Regions from separate parts of the Micromonospora xinjiangensis genome, predicted to be linked through region 2. Evidence: predicted binding sites of a transcription regulator. Region 2 holds the regulator's gene; the other holds the start of a gene.
The links. The regulator HrcA, encoded in region 2, represses chaperone genes, less so after heat shock. The targets are predictions, from matches to a motif close to GGTTNGCACNCTCNNNNNGAGNGTGCNAACC.

Region 1: a site for HrcA is predicted at 5,012-5,042, ahead of groES (co-chaperone GroES). Genes of this name have one in related genera too.

What each region holds. Positions count from the first base shown of each region.
Region 1 is NZ_JAXCFO010000002.1:577,124-584,722, reverse strand. It holds gene SM573_RS09620 (helix-turn-helix transcriptional regulator) at 1-49, opposite strand, end outside; gene SM573_RS09615 (WhiB family transcriptional regulator) at 303-686, shown strand; gene SM573_RS09610 (molybdopterin-dependent oxidoreductase) at 755-2,716, opposite strand; gene groL (chaperonin GroEL) at 2,841-4,493, opposite strand; gene groES (co-chaperone GroES) at 4,563-4,877, opposite strand; gene SM573_RS09595 (THUMP-like domain-containing protein) at 5,128-6,324, shown strand; gene ybaK (Cys-tRNA(Pro) deacylase) at 6,335-6,814, shown strand; gene SM573_RS09585 (sugar ABC transporter substrate-binding protein) at 7,014-7,599, shown strand, end outside.
Region 2 is NZ_JAXCFO010000013.1:31,323-38,921, reverse strand. It holds gene SM573_RS29360 (enoyl-CoA hydratase-related protein) at 73-876, opposite strand; gene hemW (radical SAM family heme chaperone HemW) at 896-2,119, shown strand; gene SM573_RS29350 (DUF4870 domain-containing protein) at 2,228-2,875, opposite strand; gene hrcA (heat-inducible transcriptional repressor HrcA) at 3,125-4,147, shown strand; gene dnaJ (molecular chaperone DnaJ) at 4,218-5,363, shown strand; gene SM573_RS29335 (16S rRNA (uracil(1498)-N(3))-methyltransferase) at 5,467-6,201, shown strand; gene SM573_RS29330 (SDR family NAD(P)-dependent oxidoreductase) at 6,226-6,987, opposite strand; gene SM573_RS29325 (histidine triad nucleotide-binding protein) at 7,155-7,514, shown strand; gene SM573_RS29320 (serine hydrolase domain-containing protein) at 7,541-7,599, shown strand, end outside.

The sequences.
Region 1 (7,599 bases), on a different contig from region 2:
GATGTTGCGCCGCAAGCGGTGTCCGGACGCACACAAGAACGGTACGCACTGTGGGGTCTCCTCTCCGCCAACGAGCAGACCACGGCGGGGTCCGTCGGGGAGGAGGTTCCCGGCAATCCTCCGAACTTTTCCGACAGATGGGGCATATGCCGCGACTTGTCGGGCGTTTTGGATCACACACGTGTGAGTGGTGAGGCGGGCGGGTACCGGTGTGCCAGGCCGGGATCGGTGCGCCTGTGCGGCCCGCCGCCCGGAGGCCGGCCATGAGTATCTCGCGGTGCCGCGCGGGAGGAGGGGTGCTGATGTCGAACGTACGTAGACTGCCCGGACCCATCGTCGATCTCTGGGACTGGCAGCGCCTCGGCGCCTGCAGGGGCCGGGACAGCGCCCAGTTCTTCCACCCGGACGGGGAGCGGGGCTCCTCGCGGCTGCGCCGGGAGTCCGGGGCGAAGGCGGTCTGCCGCACCTGCCCGGTTCGCGCCGAGTGCGCCGCGCACGCGCTCTCCGTACGCGAGCCGTACGGCGTCTGGGGTGGGTTCAGCGAGTCCGAGCGGCTGCGGCTGCTCGCCGTGGGCTGGGAGGACCTGGCCGACCGCCGGCAGACCCGCGTCGACGTGGCGCGGCTCGAGGCCCGGCTGGGCCGCCCGCACAAGTCGACCGTGCCGGCCGAGCGCAACGTCGCCTGATTCCGCCACCACAGTCATCCCGCGAAACCGCGCCCCGAGGCAGGGGCGCGGTTTCGCGTGTCCCCCCGTCAGCGGACGGTCACCGCCACGGTGTGCCAGCCGGTGGCGCCGTCCGGGGCCACGCCCTGCCGGCGCTCGGTCTGCGTCTCGCCGGTGGCGTCGGTGGCCCGCACCTGGAGCCGGTGCTCCCCCGGTGTGGCCTGCCACCGCCACGACCACTGCACCCAGGTGTCCACCGAGACCGTCGGGGCGAGTTCCGCCTCCTGCCAGGGGCCGTCGTCGACGCGTACCTCGACGCGGCGGATGCCGCGGTGCTGCGCCCAGGCCACCCCGGCCACCATGACCGGCCCGGCCGTCAGCCGGCCGCGCCCGGGCGTGTCGATCCGTGACTGGGTCTTGATCGGCCCCTGCGCCGACCAGCCCCGCGGCACCCAGTACGCGTCGAAGTCCGCGAAGCTGGTCAGCTCCAGCTCGGTCACCCACTTGCAGGCCGACACGTAGCCGTAGAGGCCCGGCACCACCATCCGGACCGGGAACCCGTGCTCGAGCGGCAGCGGCTCCCCGTTCATCCCCACCGCCAGCAGCGCGTCCCGCCCGTCGCGCAGCGCGGCCGTCGGGGTGCCACAGGTCCAGCCGTCGACCGAGCGGCTGACCACCTGGTCCGCGCCGTCCTCGGGTTCGATCTCGTCCAGCAGGTCCCGCACGGGTACGCCGAGCCACCGGGCGTTACCGACCAGGTCTCCGCCGACCTCGTTGGAGACGCAGGCGAGGGTCACGTACCGCTCGACCATCGGCCGGGCGAGCAGGTCGGCGAAGCTGAGCGTGACCGGGTTGCGGACCCGGCCGTGGATACGCAACCGCCAGGTCCCCGGGTCGACCTGCGGCACCACGAGGGCGGTGTCGATCCGGTAGAACCCCCGGTTGGGGGTGACGTAGGGCGCGAGCCGCGTCACGGACAGGTCGGCCCCGGCCGGCACCGCCGGGGCGGGCGACACCGGGGCGGGCAGCACCACGGCCTCGCGGGCCACCGACACGCCCCGCCGACCAGCCAGCCAGTGCCCGCCGAGCCCGGCGACCGCCGCCGCGCCGACCAGCGCGCCGGCGCCGGTCAGGAAGCGCCGGCGGGACTCCGGAGCGACGCCACCCGACCCGGCCGGGAGGCCCCGGCCCGACTGGGAACCGGTTCCTCCCCGGGCGGGTCCCGTGGTGGCCGGAGGCGGTGACCCCGCCACGGGGTGACCACCGTGGCCACCACCGCCGTCACCACCCGCATGGGTGTCCGTCGGACGCTGTCGAGCTGCCCCAGAAATGGGGCGCCCCATTTCTGGGGCGGCTCGACAGGAGTCGGAGGTCAGCAGCGCCTCGGGCGGCGAGGGAACGGAGGCGCCCGGCGTCGGAGGGGCGGAACCGCCCGGACTCCGGGGCACCGATCCGCCGGAGGTCCCGGGGACCGACCCGCCCGGGGACCCGGAAACCGACCCGGCCGGGGCCGGGGCAGCCGAACCGTCCCGTGGCGGTGGGACCGGACCGTCCCGGCGCGGGGCGACCGGTCCGTCGGGGAGCGGGGCCGGCGGGGTCCAGGGCCAGGGGTCGAGTTCCAGTGGACCGGCGATGAACGCCCAGAGCACCAGCGCACCGAGCCCGGCGCCGACCAGCGAGGGCAGCGCGTCGAAGGCGTCCGCGCCGGCGCGGGTCAGGGCGGCGGCCACGCCGATGGCGGCGAAGCAGGCGATCCCGGCGAGGCCGACCGCCAGCCGGCGTACGGCGAGCACGCCGAGCAGCGCCGCGAAGCCCGCGAGCAGCACGGCGGTGCCGACCAGCAGGGCGAGCTTGTCATACCGCCCGAAGAGGTCGATGGCGAACTGCTTGAGCGGCTCCGGCACGGTGTCGACGACCACGCCCCCGACCGCGACCAGCGGCGCGGAGCGGGCGCCGGTCAGCACGGCCACCAGTTCGGCGGCGCCGATCGCCACGGCGGCTGCGGTGATCCCGGCCAGGGCGGCGTACCGGGGTGTCGTGGTGGTGCTCACCGGCCCAGTGTTTCCGATCGGCCGGGCCGCTCGGTAGTGACGTCACGGGTCCGTAAGGACCGGACAGACGCGTCGGGGCACACCGCCGGACGACGGTGTGCCCCGACCGGGCGTAAGACGCGGGTCAGAAGCCCGGGCCGTGCTGGTGGCCGTGACCGTGGCCGTGCGAGTGGCCGTGGCCACCGGCCGCGGCCGGCTCCGGCTCGGCCGGCTTCTCCACCACGAGGCTCTCCGTGGTGAGCAGCAGGCCGGCGATGGACGCGGCGTTGGTGACCGCGTTGCGGGTCACCTTCACCGGGTCCAGGATGCCGGACTTGGCCAGGTCGACGTACTCGCCGGTGGCGGCGTTCAGGCCGGTGCCCCAGTCGGCGCCGACGACCTTCTGCACCACCACGTAGCCGTCGTGGCCGGCGTTCTGGGCGATCCAGCGCAGCGGCTCGACGAGCGCCTTGCGCACGATCGAGACGCCCACCTTCTCGTCACCGGTGAAGCCGAGGTCGTCGTCGAGCACCGGCAGGATCTGCGCCAGCGCGGCGCCACCACCGGGCACCGTGCCCTCCTCGACGGCGGCCTTCGTCGCGGCGATGGCGTCCTCGATGCGGTGCTTGCGCTCCTTCATCTCGACCTCGGTCGCCGCACCCACCTTGATCACGGCGACACCGCCGGAGAGCTTCGCCAGCCGCTCGGAGAGCTTCTCCCGGTCCCACTCGGAATCCGAGGCCTCGATCTCCTTGCGGATCTGGGCCACCCGGTCGGCGACGTCGGCGGACTGCCCACCGCCGTCGACGATCGTGGTGTTGTCCTTGTCGACCACGACCCGGCGGGCCGAGCCCAGCACCTCCAGGCCGACCTGGTCGAGCTTGTAGCCCAGCTCCGGAGCGATCAGCTCGGCGCCCGTGAGGATCGCCATGTCCTGGAGCATCGCCTTGCGGCGGTCACCGAAGCCCGGGGCCTTCACGGCGCAGACCTTCAGGGTCTTGCGAAGCGAGTTGACCACCAGGGTCGACAGCGCCTGGCCCTCGACGTCCTCGGCGATGATCAGCAGCGGCTTGCTGTTCTGGAGGACCTTCTCCAGCAGCGGCAGCAGCTCCTCGATGGCCGAGATCTTCTGCGTGGTGATCAGGATGTACGGGTCCTCCAGGACCGCCTCCTGCGCCTCCACGTCGGTGACGAAGTTGGGCGAGATGAAGCCCTTGTCGAACTGGAGACCCTCGGTGACGTCCACCTCGGTGGCGAGGGTGGAGCCCTCCTCGACGGTGATCACACCGTCGCGGCCGACCTTCTCCATCGCCTCGGCGATCATCTCGCCGATGTTGGCGTCCTGCGCGGAGACCGTCGCGACGTGCGCGATCGACTCCTTGCCGGCGACCTCGACGGCCCGGCCGAGCAGCGCCTCGGAGACCTTGGCGGCCGCCGCGTCGATGCCCCGCTTGAGGCCGGTCGGGTTGGCCCCGGCGGCCACGTTGCGCAGGCCCTCACGGACCATCGCCTGGGCCAGCACGGTCGCGGTCGTGGTCCCGTCGCCGGCGACGTCGTTGGTCTTGGTCGCCACCTCCTTGACCAGCTGCGCGCCGAGGTTCTCGTAGGGGTTGGTGAGCTCGATCTCCTTGGCGATGGTCACGCCATCGTTGGTGATCGTCGGCGCACCAAACTTCTTGTCCAGGACGACGTTGCGCCCGCGCGGGCCGAGGGTGACCTTCACCGCGTCCGCGAGGGCGTTGACACCGTGCTCGAGCAGGTGCCGCGCGTCGTCCGAGAAGCTCAGGATCTTCGCCATGAATGTCCCTTCAAGCGGCGGTGCCCCGGCCCGGCGAGCCGGACCGGGGCAACGACACTGATCGGTTGCTTACTTCTCGATGACCGCGAGGACGTCGCGGGCGGAGAGCACCAGGTACTCCTCGCCGGCGTACTTGACCTCGGTGCCGCCGTACTTCGAGTAGATGACGGTGTCGCCGACCTTGACGTCAACCGGGATCCGGTTGCCCTTGTCGTCGATCCGGCCCGGGCCGACAGCGAGGACGGTGCCCTCCTGCGGCTTCTCCTTGGCGGTGTCGGGGATCACGATGCCCGACGCCGTGGTGGTCTCAGCCTCGTTCGCCTGGACCAGGATCCGGTCCTCGAGCGGCTTGATCGCAACCTTGGTCGCGGTAGTCACGGGCATACCCTCCTGGGGTACTGGTTTCTGTGCTGGTCGGCCGGGCCGACCAGCGTCAATCTGCCACATGCCACCGGGCGGGGCCGTCGTCGCGGGTGCCGGTCCGCCTGGCGTTCAGCACCCGGATCGGAAGACCCGGACGCTGGCACCCTCAGGGTGAGAGTGCTAATCGCAGGTTATTCCTCGGCTAGCACTCCGTCAAGGAGAGTGCCAACCCGCCGGGTGGCGCGTCGGGGTCGGCCACCACAATGTCCGGGTGGATCTCGACCAGCTCGCCGCCCTGCGTACCCCCGAGGGGGCTGCCGCGCTCGCGGCGGCCGAGCGGGTGGCCGACGGCGAGCCGCTGGCCGCGGCGTCCGCCCTCCGCGCGGCGGGGGTGCCGGCCGGGCTCGCGGCGGCGGCGCTGACCCAGGCCGAGCTGCGGCGGCGGGCGGCGCCCAAGTTCGGGCCCGCGGCGGCCGGGATGTTCTTCACCCGGACCGGCCTGGAACAGGCGACCCGGGGCGTGGTCGCGGCGCGGCGCGCCGAGCGGCTGCGGGCCGCGGGCGTCCGCAGCCTGGCCGACCTGGGTTGCGGTCTGGGCGCGGACGCCATCGCCGCGGCCCGCGCCGGCATCCGGGTGTACGCGGTGGAGGCCGACCCGCTCACCGCGGCGATGGCCGCCGCCAACGCGGAGGCGGCCGGCGTGGCCGACCTGCTGACGGTGGAGTGCGGCGACGCGACCGCCTTCGACGTCGACCGGGTGGAGGCGGTCTTCTGCGACCCGGCCCGGCGCACGGCCGGCACCGGCCGGCGGATCTTCGACCCGAGCGCCTACTCGCCTCCCTGGGGCTTCGTGACGGCGCTGGCCGAGCGGCTGCCGCGCACGGTGGTGAAGGTCGCACCCGGCATCGACCACGGCCTGATCCCGGCCGGCGCGGAGGCCGAGTGGGTGAGCGTCGACGGGGACCTGGTCGAGGCGGCGCTCTGGTGCGGCCGGCTCGCCGAGGTCCCCCGCCGCGCCACGGTGCTACGGGAGCGGCCGCCGTCCACCGTCCACCAGCTCACCGGCTCCGGCGGGGCCGAGGCGGCCGTCGGGCCGGTACGAGGGTTCCTGCACGACCCCGACCCGGCCGTGGTCCGCGCGCACCTCGTCGCCGAGCTGGCGGACGCGCTCGACGCCACCCTGGCCGACCCCGCCATCGCCTACCTGTACGCGGACACCCCGGCTCCGAGCCCGTACACCCGCTGCCTGGAGGTGACCGACGTACTGCCGTTCTCGCTGAAGCGGCTGCGCGCGCTGCTCCGGGAGCGGGGCGTGGGCCGGGTGGAGATTCTCAAGCGCGGCTCGGCGCTGACTCCGGAGCAGTTGCGTCGGGACCTGCGCCTCTCCGGTGGGGCGAGCGCCAGCCTCGTGCTCACGCGCGTCGCCGGGGCCCCGACCGTGCTGGTGTGCCAGCCGACGCACGGTTAGGTTGTCGATCGTGGCAGGACAGGGCACACCGGCGACGGCGCTGCTGGCGAAGCGGAAGGTCACCCACCGCACCCACCCGTACGACGTGAGCCCGGACGCACCGAACTACGGCGCCCTGGTCGCGGCGGCGCTCGGCGTACCGCCGGAGCGGGTCTTCAAGACGTTGGTCGCGGAGGTCGACGGGGCGCTCACCGTGGCGGTGGTGCCGGTCACCGGGGAGCTGGACCTCAAGGCGCTCGCCGCGGCGGTCGGGGGCAAGCGGGCCACCCTCGCCGAGCGGGCGGCCGCCGAGCGCGCCACCGGCTACGTGCGGGGCGGGATCAGCCCGCTCGGCCAGCGGAAGCGGCTGCCCACCGTGCTCGACGCCTCCGCGCTGGACCTTCCGACCATCTACGTCTCGGCCGGGCGCCGCGGCCTCCAGCTCGAACTCGCCCCCGCCGACCTGGTCGCGCTGACCGACGCCCGCACCGCGCCCCTCGCCGCCCGCTGAGCCGGGCCGGCCGGGCTCGCCCGGGCCCGCCCTCGGGAGCGCTCTCGCGCCGGTGGCCTCGGGGTGACGGCCGCGTTGCTGAATTGTTACTGCCCCCAACAAACTCGGTCCGTACGCGCTCTTGTGTCGCGCTTCACAGCGGAATACGTTGCCGGGCACAACAAAAGAACACCTTCCCCCACCCGAAAGGACCCTGCACATGCGTAAGGGGCTCCTCACCTTCGCCACGGTGGGCCTGCTGGCGACGGGCAGCATGGCCGCCTGCGGCGACGACTCCGGCGGGAGCGGCGAGGCCGGCTCCGGCCAGACCGCCAAGATCGGCGTGATCCTGCCGGACAGCAAGTCCTCCGCCCGCTGGGAGGGCGCGGACCGCAAGTTCCTGGAAGAGGCCTTCAAGGCGGCCGGCGTCCAGTACGACATCCAGAACGCCCAGGGCGACAAGACGCAGTTCCAGACCATCGCCGACCAGATGATCACCAACGGCGTCACCGTCCTGATGATCGTCAACCTCGACTCGGGCACCGGCAAGGCGGTGCTCGACAAGGCGAAGTCCCAGGGCGTGGCGACCATCGACTACGACCGGCTCACCCTCGGCGGCTCGGCGGAGTACTACGTCAGCTTCGACAACGAGGCCGTCGGCAAACTCCAGGGCGAGGGCCTCGCCAAGTGCCTGACCGACAAGGGCGTCAAGAACCCGGCGATCGCGTACCTGAACGGCTCGCCGACCGACAACAACGCGACGCTCTTCAAGAACGGGTACGACTCGGTGCTCAAGCCGAAGTTCG
Region 2 (7,599 bases):
CGGCGGTCGGGACGCCCCTGCCACCGGGGGCGTCCCGACGCGTCGTGCGCCCCGGCGACGGGGGCACGACGCTCAGCCCCGAGGCGGCGAGGGGTCGGCCACCGGCACCCACCGGGCCGGGCGCTTCTCCCGGAACGCCAGCACGCCCTCCCGTCCCTCCTCGGAGAGGAAGTAGCCGGTCGACAGGGCGCCCAGCTCGGCGATCTCGGCGCGCAGGTCCGTGGCGGCGGGTCGGCGCAGCAGCTCCTTGGCCCCGGCCAGCGCGCCCGGCGCACCCCGTACCAACGATCCGCAGTACCGCCCGACCGCGGCGTCCAGCTCGGCGGCGGGCACCGCGGCGGTGACCAGGCCGATCTCGGCGGCCCGCCGGCCGTCGAAGGTGTCCCCGGTCAGGTACAGCTCGGCCGCCGCCCGCGGGTGCAGGCGCGGCAGCACGGTCGCCGAGATCACCGCGGGGATCACCCCGATCCGCACCTCGGTGAACGCGAAGGTCGCCTCCTCGGCGCAGACGGCCAGGTCGGCCGCGGCGATGAGCCCCAGGCCGCCGGCGCGGGCCGGGCCGGCGACCCGGGCCACCACCGGCTTCGGGCACTCCCAGACGGCGGCGAGCACGTCGCCCAGCATGCCGGCCGGCACCGTCCCGCCGGCGTACGCGGCGGCCGTCTCCTTGAGGTCCGCCCCGGAGCAGAAGACCGGGCCGGCGTGGTCGAGCACGATCACCCGGACCGCGTCGTCCGCGACGGCGGCCGCCAGGCCGGCGAGCAGCTGCGTCATCAGCGGGGTGGAGAGCGCGTTGCGGTTGTGCGGGCTGTCCAGGGTGAGGGTGGTCACCCCGTGGGCCGTGGCGACCCGCACGAGCGCGTCGGGAGAGGTCATGCCGGGCACACTAGTGGCCATGCCCGGCGTCCTTCCAGAAGGCGAACCCGTCCCGGCCGACGGCTCGCTGCCCGCCACCGCCACCCGCGAGGTCGGCGCGCGCGGGTTCGGCGTGTACGTCCACGTGCCGTTCTGCGCGAGCCGCTGCGGCTACTGCGACTTCAACACCTACACCGCGGCCGAGCTGGGCGGGGGCGCCACCCGGGAGGCGTACGCGGACACCGTCCTGGCCGAGCTGCGGCTCGCCGGCCGGGTGCTCGGGGACACCCCGCCCCGGCGCGTCGACACCGTCTTCGTGGGCGGCGGCACCCCGACCCTGCTCCCCACCGACGACCTGGCCCGGATCCTGGACGCCGTCGACCGCACCTGGGGGCTCGCGCCGGACGCCGAGGTGACCACGGAGGCCAACCCGGAGTCGGTCACGCCCGAGTCGCTCAAGGCGCTGCGGGCCGCCGGCTACACCCGGATCTCGCTGGGCATGCAGTCCGCCTCGCCCGGCGTGCTGGCGATCCTGGACCGGAAGCACAGCGCCGGCCGGGCCACCGCGGCCGCCGCGGAGGCCCGCGACGCCGGGTTCGACCACGTGAACCTCGACCTGATCTACGGCACGCCGGGGGAGCGCGCCGAGGACTTCGCCCGCTCGCTGGACGAGGTGGTCGCCGCCGGGGTCGACCACGTCAGCGCGTACGCCCTCATCGTGGAGGACGGCACCCGGCTCGCCGCCCGGATGCGCCGCGGCGAGCTGCCGTACCCCGACGACGACGTGGCGGCGGACCGCTACCTGGCCGCGGAGGCGGCCCTCACGGCGGCCGGGCTCTCCTGGTACGAGGTGTCCAACTGGGCCCGTACGCCGGCGGCCCGCTGCCGGCACAACCTGCTCTACTGGTCCGGCGGCGACTGGTGGGGGCTCGGGCCGGGGGCGCACAGCCACGTCGGCGGGGTGCGGTGGTGGAACGTGAAGCACCCCTCGGCGTACGCCCAGCGGCTCGCCGAGGGGCGGTCGCCCGGCCTCGCCCGGGAGATCCTCGGCCCCGACGAGGTCCACATGGAGGATGTGATGCTGCGGCTGCGCCTCGCCACGGGCCTGCCGCTGGAGGTGTTGGACGCCGCCGGGCGGGCGGGGGCGGAGCGGGCGCTCGCGGACGGCCTGCTGGCCCCGGCCGAGTACGCGGCCGGCCGCGCCGTGCTCACCCTGCGCGGCCGGCTGCTCGCCGACGCCGTCGTGCGGGACCTGCTGCCCTGAGCGGCGGTCGGGCGAGCGCCGGCCCGGCGTGACCGTCCCGGCCGGCGCGGGCGGCCCGGCCGCGGTGCGTGACCGTCCGGGCGGCCGGGGGAGCGGCCGACCGGCGGATCACTTGACGATGGTCACCGACATCGGGTAGCGGTAGAGGACGCCCTCGTTGGCCTTGATCCCGGCGATGATCCCGAAGATCAGCGGCACCAGCCACACGAGCATCGGGACGAAGAACAGCAGGCCGCAGGTGATGAGGGTGAGCACCCAGCCCGCCACGCTGGCGAGTGCCCAGGTGATCTGGAAGTTCAGCGCCGCCACGGCGTGGGCCCGCACGGTGGGTGACTGGTTGCCCCGGGTCATCATCGCGATGAGCGGCGCGACCCAGCCGAGGAGGCCGCCGCCGACGATCACGCCGACCGGGCCGCCGAAGTGGGCGACGAGCGCCCACGTCTTGTCCTCGTTGTTGGCGTAGCCGGCCGGTGGGCCGTAGCCACCCCCGGCCGGGTAGCCGACGCCGGGCGGCGGGTAGCCCCCGGGCGGAGGGTAGCCACCCGGTGGCGGGTAGCCACCCGACGGAGGTGGACCACCGGCGGGCGGGGGATAGCCACCGGGCGGGGGATAGCCACCCGCGCCCGGTGCCCCGGACAGTGGTGCGGTGGGCGGCTCGTCCGAGGCGGGCGGGCCGGGTGCTGCCGGCGGCGGGGGCGGATCCGACGGGCGGTCGCCGGGGTCACCCGCGCCGGGAGGGCGAGGTGGTTCAGTCATGGACGTCACGGTAGGGGGCGGCCACAACGGCGCGCCAGAGCCGGTGCGCCGGGGCCGTCCGCCCGAACGGCCGCGCGAATCTCCGCCGGCCGCCCGCCGTGACGTGGGCGGGGCCGCACCGGAGGTCCGTCGTTGATCATCGCGTCGGCGGGCCTGCCGACGTAGACTGGCACTCGCTACAGTCGAGTGCCAGGAACGCCGCCCGCGGTGCCGAGCGCCGGGGGCCGATGCGCGTAGGAGGTGGGGAGGATGGGTCTCGACGACCGCAAGCTCGCCGTGCTCCGCGCCATCGTCGAGGACTACGTCGCCACGCAGGAGCCGGTCGGCAGCCGCGCGCTGGTCGAGCGGCACCAGCTCGGGGTCTCCCCGGCGACGGTCCGCAACGACATGGCGGTCCTGGAGGAGGAGGGCTACATCCGGCAGCCGCACACCAGCGCCGGCCGGGTGCCCACCGACCGTGGCTACCGGCTCTTCGTGGACCGGCTGTCCCGGGTGAAGCCGCTCAGCCCGGCCGAGCGGCGGGCGATCGAGCGCTTCCTCGTCGGCGCGGTCGACCTGGACGACGTGGTGCACCGCACGGTGCGCCTGCTGGCCCAGCTGACCCGGCAGGTCGCCGTCGTGCAGTACCCGAGCCTCGCCCGCTCGTCGGTACGGCACCTGGAGCTGGTGCCGATCTCCACCACCCGGCTGATGCTGGTCATGATCGCCGACACCGGTCGGGTCGAGCAGCGGCTGGTGGAGATGCCCGCGCCGATCCCCGCCGACGACGTCACCGACCTGCGGCGGCTCGTCAACGAGAAGCTGGTCGGCACCCGCCTGTCCGAGACGCCGCCGCTGGTGCAGGCGCTGGTCGACGAGGCCACCCCCGACCGGCGCGCGGCCATGGCGACCCTCTCCAGCGTGCTGCTCGAGACGCTGGTCGAGCGGCACGAGGAGCGGATCGCGCTGGCCGGCACGGCCAACCTGACCCGCGGCGGCCTGCTCGACTTCCAGGGCACGCTGCGGCCGATCCTCGAGGCGCTCGAGGAGGAGGTCGTGCTGCTGAAGCTGATCGGCGAGGTGGAGCCGAGCACCATGCGGGTCCGCATCGGCGACGAGAACGAGATCGACAACCTCCGCGCCGCCTCGGTGGTCAGCACCGGTTACGGCCCCGGCTCGACGATCGTCGGTGGCCTGGGGGTGCTGGGCCCGACCCGGATGGACTACCCCGGCACCATCGCCACGGTGCGAGCCGTGGCACGCTACGTGGGCGATCTGCTGGCCCAGAACTAGGCAGTAACCGTCCGACCGGTTCTGGTCGGCGGCCGGCGCAACGCGAACGAACATGAGGACACGGAACGCAGTGGCCAGGGACTACTACGGCATTCTCGGCGTGAGCCGGGACGCCTCCGACGACGAGATCAAGCGTGCCTACCGCAAGCTGGCGCGCCAGTTCCACCCGGACGTCAATCCGGACCCGGAGGCCCAGGAGAAGTTCAAGGACATCAACGCCGCGTACGAGGTCCTCTCGGACGACCGGAAACGGCAGATCGTCGACCTCGGCGGCGACCCGCTCGCGCCGGGCGGCGGGGGCGCCGGTGGCCCGGGCGGGCCCGGTGGGGCCGGCCCGTTCGTCGGGTTCCAGGACATCATGGACGCCTTCTTCGGCGGCGCCACGGGTGCGTCGCGCGGGCCGCGCCCGCGTACGCGGCCCGGCGCCGACGCGATCCTGCGCCTGGAACTGGACCTGCACGAGACCGCGTTCGGCGTCGAGGCCCCCATCACCGTCGACACGGCGGTGCTCTGCACCACCTGTTCCGGCGCGGGCACCGCGGCCGGCACCCACCTCGCCACCTGTGAGGCGTGCGGCGGTCGGGGCGAGGTGCAGTCGGTGCAGCGCACCTTCCTCGGCCAGGTCGTCTCCGCCCGGCCCTGCACCGTCTGCCAGGGCTACGGCACCACCATCCCGCACCCCTGCCCGACCTGCGCCGGTGACGGCCGGGTGCGTACCCGCCGCTCGCTGACCGTGAAGATCCCGGCCGGTGTCGAGGACGGGATGCGGATCCGCCTCGCCCAGCAGGGTGAGGTCGGCCCCGGTGGCGGCACCGCCGGCGACCTCTACGTGGAGATCCACGAGCGCCCGCACGACGTGTACTCCCGCAAGGGTGACGACCTGCACTGCCGCGTCACCGTGCCGATGACCGCCGCGGCCCTCGGCACCCGGCTGACCATCAAGACGCTGGACAGCGAGGAGACCGTGGACGTCAAGCCCGGCACCCAGCCGGGCAGCACGCTGCGGCTGCGCGCCCGGGGCGTCCCGCACCTGCGCGGCACCGGCCGCGGCGACCTCTACGTCCACCTCGACGTGCGGACGCCCACCAAGCTCGACAGCGACCAGGAGCGGATGCTGCGCGAGTTCGCCAAGACGCGGGGCGAGGAGGTCGCCGAGCTGACCAAGCAGGGCGGCTTCTTCTCCCGGATGCGCGACGCGTTCAACGGTCACGCCTGAGCCAACCGGGCGAAGGCCCGCTCCGGCTGCCACCCCAACGGCGCGACGGCCATCAGCCCCCGGCTGCCCGTCCCGGCGCCGCCGGGACGGCTAGCCTGTGATCGTGTCCGCTCCGCTCTTCCTGGTCGAGTCGCTGCCCACCGCCGACACGCTGACCCTCGGTGGCCCGGAGGGGCACCACGCGGCCACCGTGCAACGGCTGCGGGTGGGCGAGGACCTGGTGCTCGCCGACGGTCGCGGCGGCACGGCCACCGCCGTGGTCACGGCCGTCGGCCGGGGCAGCCTGGAGCTGGAGCTGACCTCCCGGGGGTACGTCGACGCGGACGTGCCCCGGCTGGTGGTGGTGCAGGGCATCGCCAAGGGTGACCGGGGCGAGCTGGCCGTGCAGGCGATGACCGAGGTCGGGGTGGACGAGATCGTGCCCTGGGCGGCGTCCCGCTCGGTGGCGCAGTGGCGCGGTGAGCGGGGCGTACGGGCCCGGGAGAAGTGGGTGGCCACGGCCCGGGAGGCGGCCAAGCAGGCCCGCCGGCCGTGGTTGCCGGTGGTGGCGGGCTCGCCCGACGAGTCGACCGATCGGGTGGCCCGCCGCATCGCGGGGGCACCCGCCGCGTTCGTGCTGCACGAGGAGGCCGACGACCGGCTCACCACCGTCGAGCTGCCCGACACGGGTGAGATCGTGCTGGTGGTCGGCCCCGAGGGCGGCATCGCGCCGGCCGAGCTGGACGCGTTCACCGCGGCGGGTGCGCGCCCGGTACGCCTCGGCCCGTCCGTCCTGCGCACCTCCACGGCCGGCGTGGCCGCCCTGGCCGTCCTCGCCACCCGCCTCTCCCGCTGGTAACCCCCCCCGGCGCGGGGGTGCGGGTCAGCTGCGGAGGTAGGAGGCGCCGTTCAGGTCGATGATGGTGCCGGAGGCCCACTCCGCCTCGGGGGAGGCGAGCCAGTGCACGGCCGCCGCGATCTCCTCGGGGCGGGCGATCCGGTTGAACGGGCTCTGCGCCCGAACGCCGGCGCCCCGCTCGGCCTTCAGGTGCTCGTTGGTCATGTCGGTCTCGACGAAGCCCGGCGCGACCATGGCGACCGCGATGCCGTACGGGGCCAGCGCCACGGCGAGGGACTGCCCCATCGCGTTGAGCCCCGCCTTGCTCGCCCCGTACGCCGGGTTGGCGGGCTCGCCCCGGAACGCGCCGCGGGAGGAGACGTTGACGATCCGGCCGCCCCGGTCACGCATGTGCTGGGCGGCGCACCAGGCGGCGTTCGCGGCGCCGAACAGGTTGGTGTCCAGCACCTCGCGCCAGCGCTGCCGCCACTGCTCGTAGCTGCTCTCGAAGACCGGGTGCGGCGGGTCGGCGGGCCCGAAGACGCCCGCGTTGTTCACCAGCACGTCCAACCCGCCGAGCAGGTCGGCCGCCTCGTCCACCATCGCCTTGACCGCGTCGGGGTCGGCCAGGTCGGCCCGTACCACCACGTGCCCTTCGCCGGGAAGCGCGGCGCGCAGCTCCTCGGCCAGCGCCGCGGAGTCCCGGTGGTGGATGGCCACCCGGTCGCCGCCGGCCGCGAAGGCCCTCACCACCGCCCGCCCGATGCCGCGCGAGCCCCCCGTCACCAGTACCGCCCGTGAAGTCACGCGCGCCATCCTGCCGCACCTGAGCGGAGCCTCCGGAAGGGACCCGTCCCGTCGGGGGGCACGGTCACCACCGGGTCGTGGCCCGGCACGGCCACCACCGGCTCGGCGCGTCGTCGGAGCCGGTCCGTCCCGGCGCGGTGGCCCGGGCCCTTCCTTACACTGCCCGGATGGGATCCGACTGCCTGTTCTGCCGCATCGTCGCCGGGGAGATCCCGGCCACCGTCGTCCGGGAGACGCCCACCACGCTCGCCTTCCGTGACATCGACCCGAAGGCGCCCGTACACGTGCTGGTGATTCCCAAGGAGCACTACGCGGACGTCGCGACGCTCGCCCAGGGCGACCCGGTGCTGGCCGGGGAGGTACTCGCCACGGCCGCCGCCGTGGCCGAGGACGAGGGGCTGCTCGGCGACGGGTTCCGGCTGATGTTCAACACCGGGGCGTACGGCGGCCAGGAAGTCTTCCACGCGCACGCGCACCTGCTCGGCGGCGCGCCGCTCGGCCCGATGCTGGCCCGGAACGTCGCGTGAGCGAGACCGCGCCCCGGCTGGAGCGGATGGTGCGCCGAGTGCAGGCGCACGCGCGGATCCCCGCCGTGTCGGTGGCCCTGCACCG